Regions from separate parts of the Natronincola ferrireducens genome, predicted to be linked through region 2. Evidence: riboswitches for the same ligand, from Rfam matches in the RefSeq annotation. Region 2 holds a riboswitch; each other region holds the start of a gene.
What was found. A riboswitch is a leader RNA that binds a small molecule or an ion and turns the genes downstream of it on or off. The one in region 2 is predicted to bind S-adenosylmethionine.

Region 1 (2,273 bases), 150 kb from region 2:
ATACCACAACTTCCAATGGCCAAACATTAAATTTACGTTACAAAGGGGTAATGGATAAACATAATACCAAAGGCTTACTGGGATATAGGGACTTAGTTCTATCGCCATTGTTTTCACTATATAATAAATAGAGGTGAAGGGAATGGAAAGAATGCTGGAACTAATTACCCATGAATTGATGGTGCTGTTAATTGCTGCAATGCCCCTAATTGAAGTAAGGGGTGCTATACCTATAGGGGTTTCCCTTGGCATGCATCCTGCCCATGCAACAGTTTTAGGGATTGTAGGAAGCTTAATCCCTGTTCCTCTTTTGCTTCTATTTATAAAGCCTTTTATTTTCTATTTCAGAAATATGAGGATTTTTAGCAAAGTCATTGATAGAGCTGTAAAAAAGATATTGAAAAAAAGTAAAAATATTGAAAAATACAGTGTGGTAGGATTAGTTTTATTTGTGGCTGTTCCTTTGCCTACAACAGGAATATGGAGTGGGTGTCTAGCAGCTATCCTATTTAATATCCCCTTTAAACAAGCTTTTCCAGCAATTGCTCTAGGTGCTGTAATTGCTGGAAGTATTATGTTTGTTTTAAGCTATGTAATTGTTACAATTTAGTTTAAAAGGAACCCTAATTTATTCATGAAGAAAAATTTTCCTACTTTAAAATATTCATTGACAGAGAAGAGACAGGGTGATATGATATTGCATGATAAAAACTTAATAAAAATCTTGATACCTTATCAAGAGTGGTGGAGGGAAGGGCCCGATGAAATCCGGCAACCATAAGTAGTATGGTGCTAAATCCCACAGAATATAATTCTGGAAGATGAGGAAACGAAATTGGTGTATTATGCCTCTTCTTTTTGAGAAGAGGTTTTTTATTATGGATAATTTTCGCTAAAAAAATAAAACTAATAGAAATCCTTTAAAATGTTTATAAGGAAATGATGACCTTCTCCTATTCATTCTACCCTTATCATTTCCTATATATATATAAATTTTACTTACAACAAAATCTTCCTACAGAAGCTTCAAGGTTGAGTTTGTTGAACCCAATAACGGAAATTATAACTTATTTACATTGTATATAGCTTATAATTTCCTATTGATTATAAAAATAAGGAAATAAGGAGGAAACAGTATTATGGCAAGAAGATTATTTACTTCAGAATCTGTAACAGAAGGACATCCAGATAAAATTTGTGATCAAATATCTGATGCTATTTTAGATGCCATTTTTGAAAAAGATCCAAATGCAAGGGTAGCTTGTGAAACCTCTGTAACAACTGGTCTTGTCTTGGTAGCAGGGGAAATTACAACCAATTGCTATGTAGATATTCCAAAGGTTGTTAGAAAAACAGTGGAGGAAATTGGTTACACAAGAGCAAAATATGGATTTGACTGCGATACCTGTGCTGTATTAACAGCCATTGATGAGCAATCTTCCGACATTGCTATGGGGGTAAATGAAGCCCTTGAAAGCAAAAAAGGTGAAATGCAGGATGAATTAGAAGCTATTGGGGCTGGAGACCAAGGTATTATGTTTGGTTTTGCCTGCAATGAAACCCCTGAGCTAATGCCTCTACCGATTGCCCTATCCCATAAGCTGGCCAGAAGATTAGCAGAGGTAAGAAAAAATGGTACATTATCCTATCTTCGCCCCGATGGAAAAACCCAGGTGACCGTTGAGTACGATGGAGACAAGCCTGTGAGAATAGACGCTATTGTTATTTCTACACAACATAGCCCAAAGGTAGATAGAGATACAATTGAAAATGATTTAATTGAGTATGTCATTCAAAAGATTGTACCAACAGAGCTATTGGATGAAAATACTAAGTACTACATTAACCCAACCGGTAGATTTGTTATTGGTGGACCCCAAGGGGATGCTGGATTAACAGGAAGAAAAATCATTGTAGATACCTATGGGGGTTATGCTCGCCATGGTGGTGGAGCCTTCTCTGGAAAAGATCCAACGAAGGTAGACCGTTCTGCTGCCTACGCTGCTAGATATGTAGCCAAGAATATTGTAGCTGCAGGTTTGGCTGATAAATGTGAGCTGGAGTTGGCCTATGCCATTGGTGTGGCTCAACCAGTATCCATTATGGTGGAAACCTTTGGTACAAGTAAGGTAGAGGAGGACAAGCTGGTACAGCTGATAAGAAAGCATTTTGACTTAAGACCAGCAGCCATCATTAGAGATTTAGATCTAAGACGTCCTATCTATAGACAAATAGCGGCCTATGGTCATTTTGGAAGAACAGACGTAGATGTT
Region 2 (2,273 bases):
ATAGCACTATAAAATTATGTTAAATATCACTGTTGATTTTCGTCTAAATAATGATAATAAGACCTGCTGGAGCTTTTGTCATGCTATGGTATCTGAAGGTAGTGAAGGATCTCAATTGATAGCAACCATTATTATATCCTCCACTATTGCTTGGAATGATACCAATTACAAGACCGAGAGGTTTTTATAAAACATCAACAATTATCTTTCAACAGAACCCAACTTAAAAACAGGGAAATCCTAATGTTAGGATTTCCCTGTTTTTATTCTTGTTGTAAATCTTCTTCACTTTGTTTTTGTTGTTCGTCTAACCTTTTTAGGACTAGCTTATATCCGTCGGCCCCATAATGAAGGCAACGATTAACTCTACTAATGGTGGCGGTACTGGCCCCCGTAGTTTTTTCTATTTCAATGTAGGTTCGCCCTTCCTTCAGTAGCTTGGCAACCTCTAGCCTTTGGGATATGGATTGAATTTCTTTAATGGTGCAAACATCTTCAAAAAATCTATAGCACTCCTCTACTGTCTCTAGCTCTAAAATCGCTTCAAATAACGCATCGGTAAATCCATCTTTAATTCTTGACTGATAAGACATCATCTCACCCCAAACATACATTTTAATATAAACTTCTACCTTTTTCTCCTTTTTCCTTTTAATTAAATAAAAATTTTTCTGACAAAATAATATATCTCCGTTGTTACCTACAGAAAAAATAACAACAAAAATTTATTTTATTTTTATTATTGACTTTTTTTCCAAAAACTAATATAATGTATTTTATGATTGAAGTAAAAAATTAAATCGAATTATTATACTCTTATCAAGAGAGGTGGAGGGACTGGCCCGATGAAACCCGGCAACCGCGATTACGATCGAAGGTGCCAATTCCTGCAACACATTATGTGTTGAAAGATGAGGGAGGAATCTATACTTTTGATGCCTCTTTCGTTGTGAAAGTGGTTTTTTTATTATAAAAATTTAATACTTAATGAAACACTCTTATCAAGAGAGGTGGAGGGACTGGCCCGATGAAACCCGGCAACCGCGATTACGATCGAAGGTGCCAATTCCAGCAGCACATCATGTGCTGAGAGATGAGGGAGGGAACTATTGTTTTGGTGCCTCTTTCGTCGAGAAAGTGGTTTTTTTATTTTATAGAAAGAGGTGTAAAACCATGATTGAGTTAAAAAACATCAGTAAGCTTTATGAATCAAAGGAGGGGAATGTTTTAGCCTTAAAGAACATCAGTTTAACCGTAGATAAGGGAGATATCTACGGTATCATGGGTCTTAGCGGTGCTGGAAAATCTACTTTGATCCGTTGTATTAATCTACTAGAGAAGCCTACCTCAGGAGAGGTTCGGATAGATGGTATCGACCTAACAAAGCTTTCTCCTAATAACCTTAGAAAATGCCGTCGAGATATGGGTATGATTTTTCAAAATTATCATTTGCTAACCAGTAGAACTGTAGAGAAAAATGTAGCCTATCCCCTAGAGTTGGATGGTATGAAAAAAGACGAAATAAAGATTAGAGTTCATCAATTGCTAGAATTAGTAGGCCTTCAAGACAAAAAGAATCATTACCCTTCTCAATTAAGTGGGGGACAAAGACAAAGGGTTGCTATTGCCAGGGCTTTAGCCACAAATCCCAAAATATTGTTAAGTGATGAAGCTACTTCTGCCTTAGATCCCATCACCAGTAGAAGCATCTTGAACCTATTAAGAGAAATTAATGAAAAGTTAGATATTACAGTTGTACTGATTACCCATCAAATGGAGGTTATTCAACAAATCTGTAAGAAGGTGGCTGTGTTAAAGGACGGAGAGATTGTAGAGAGGGGTTGTGTAAACCAAATATTTAAGACACCTCAGCATCCCTATACCAATCTCCTATTGGGTAACAAGGCCTTCGAAAAACATCAGCCTATACCACTGGATTTGTTCAGAAATGTAAAGGTAGGAGGTTTATAAAATGGATAAATTATTGAGCTTGATTATTCCTTCTCTACAGGAAACACTTTATATGGTTTCAATATCTACCCTAATAGCTGTTTTGATTGGAACACCTATAGGAATTATTTTGGTGATTACTAGAAAAAATCATATTATGGAAAATAAAGGGCTCCACAACATTTTTTCCTATATTGTCAATATAGGGAGATCCTTTCCCTTTATCATCCTGATGATTTCTATCATTCCTTTTACTAGAGGAATTGTGGGGACTTCTATCGGAACAACTGCCGCTATTGTTCCTTTGACGGTAGCTACCATTC
Region 3 (2,273 bases), on a different contig from region 2:
TTATCAAAATCTCCCTTCCACATAGTCTTAAAAAGCCAAGTGGGTTCCATGTTAATCCATTGTTCTTTTGTGTAGGCCAAGAGAAATCCTAAAACCCGTTCTCCTTTTTTAATGACATAAAATAGCTTTGAATTTTCAACATCATTTTTAAACTTCTCCCCATACTTTTTCTTATCCTTTAAATAGTTATCCATTAAAAATCCTTTTCTATGGTCTTTGCTATCGGTTCCTACAGAAGCTGCTACTGCCAATATTCCTTCAACATCCTCCACAGTTGCCTTCGTAACCTTTAGATCCTCCACTTCATGTGCCCCTAATGCTTGAGCATAAGCTTTGTTAATACTCATTGTATCCTCCCTTTATTTATTCTTATCGTCTTTCTTTTCTCTTTCTTACTTCATTCTGGTCAGATGAAGCCTACCACACCCCCTTGATATTTTTGTCAAACTTGTATATTTATAAAAATCACATTTGCAAAGTATTTTTGTATTATATCCTCATTAAATTTATATTTTTTATATTTTTATTTGTTTTTAGTAAATATTTTAATATTTTATACCCAAAACAAATACTTTTTAAACTATTTGTAGAATTATATTAGATAAATATATGTTTTTCTTAAATATGATAGATAATTAAAGGGTATAAGGGAATTTCCTCTTGATAATAGCACAAAATTCTATTGAAATTCGTGTTTTATCCCTGGTTTTATCTTTTTATACAGATTATTATATCTATGTATTTATTCATTTCTATTTAATTATTATAACATATTTTTTATAATTTTATAAATATACAGTTTATTCTATAGGCTCTATAATTTTATTAATGTACTTCTGAGGATTTTAGAAGGATTCTATAAATGACCTGCTCCAACATTTTTCAATATTATTAACTACCATAAAATCAACAACAGAATTTAACAGATGAAAAATTTAAAATAGATTTAATTATTTTTATTTTTTAAAAAAACCTTGACATAACCTTTACTGGGTGATAAATTATATAACATAAAACTTCATACTTAACTCTTATAAAGAGTGGCGGAGGGACTGGCCCTATGAAGCCCGGCAACCAGCATACTATGTGCATGGTGCTAAATCCTGTAGGTATATTTACCTAAGAGATGAGAGGATAACTAATCCATATATGCTTATAAGCTTCTCCATTCTCTTGGAGGAGCTTTTTTGTATTTCAATACTACTATTAAAAAGGAGCGATATTAAAATGTCACAAAAAAATTTGAGATTTGACACACTTCAGGTCCATGCAGGACAGAAACCAGACCCTACTACAGGTTCAAGAGCAGTTCCCATTTACCAAACCTGTGCCTATGTATTTAATAGTGCAGAGCATGCAGCTAATCTATTTGGTCTTAAGGAAGCTGGCAACATCTATACAAGAATTGGCAATCCTACAACAGCGGTGTTCGAAGAACGAATCGCTGCCCTAGAGGGAGGTGTAGGAGCTTTGGCAGTATCTTCTGGTCAAGCAGCTATTACCTACGCTATCCAAAACCTTGCTGAGGTTGGGGATGAAATTATTTCTGCCAGCACCTTGTATGGAGGTACCTATAATCTATTTGCTTCTACCCTACCAAGAATGGGCATCAAAACAGTATTTGTAGATTCTGATGACCCACAAAACTTTGCAGCAGCTATTAATGAAAAAACGAAAGCTATTTATGTAGAAGTAATAGGTAATCCTAGCATTAATTTAATTGATATCGAAGCAGTAGCAAAGATTGCCCATGAAAACGGATTGCCTCTTATTGTAGACAATACCTTTGGGACCCCTTATTTAATTCGTCCTATCGAGTTTGGTGCAGATATTGTTGTCCACTCTGCAACAAAGTTCATTGGGGGTCATGGAAGCTCCATTGGTGGGGTAATTGTAGATGGTGGAACCTTTGATTGGACTGGAAGCCACAGATTTTCATCCTTTACAAAACCCGACCCCTCCTATAACAACGTAAGCTATACAGAAACCTTTGGCCCTCTTGCTTATATTGTCAAAGCTAGAGTGCAGCTTCTAAGAGATACAGGTGCTACCCTAAGCCCCTTCAATGCCTTTTTATTTATTCAGGGACTTGAAACTCTATCCCTGAGGGTACAACGCCACGTAGAAAACACAAAGAAAATTGTAGATTTTTTAGTTAATCATCCCCTTGTTGACTGGGTGAATTATCCTAGTCTAGAAGATAATAAATATTATGACTTAGCACAAAAATACTTACCTAAGGGGGCTGGCTCCATTTTTACTTTTGGTATTAA

Region 1: it holds a riboswitch for S-adenosylmethionine, as region 2 does, so the genes downstream of both, metK (methionine adenosyltransferase) here and BLS22_RS01870 (methionine ABC transporter ATP-binding protein) in region 2, are expected to answer to the same signal.
Region 3: it holds a riboswitch for S-adenosylmethionine, as region 2 does, so the genes downstream of both, BLS22_RS10085 (O-acetylhomoserine aminocarboxypropyltransferase/cysteine synthase family protein) here and BLS22_RS01870 (methionine ABC transporter ATP-binding protein) in region 2, are expected to answer to the same signal.

Annotation. Positions count from the first base shown of each region.
Region 1 covers NZ_FNFP01000001.1:259,551-261,823, forward strand. Annotated here, with positions in the region: gene BLS22_RS01160 (COG2426 family protein) at 143-610, shown strand; SAM riboswitch class I at 730-828, shown strand; gene metK (methionine adenosyltransferase) at 1,140-2,273, shown strand, end outside.
Region 2 covers NZ_FNFP01000001.1:410,823-413,095, reverse strand. Annotated here, with positions in the region: gene dapG (aspartate kinase) at 1-4, shown strand, start outside; gene BLS22_RS01875 (YerC/YecD family TrpR-related protein) at 264-593, opposite strand; SAM riboswitch class I at 814-918, shown strand; SAM riboswitch class I at 996-1,100, shown strand; gene BLS22_RS01870 (methionine ABC transporter ATP-binding protein) at 1,174-1,971, shown strand; gene BLS22_RS01865 (methionine ABC transporter permease) at 1,973-2,273, shown strand, end outside.
Region 3 covers NZ_FNFP01000004.1:52,371-54,643, reverse strand. Annotated here, with positions in the region: gene BLS22_RS10090 (GNAT family N-acetyltransferase) at 1-347, opposite strand, end outside; SAM riboswitch class I at 1,029-1,133, shown strand; gene BLS22_RS10085 (O-acetylhomoserine aminocarboxypropyltransferase/cysteine synthase family protein) at 1,228-2,273, shown strand, end outside.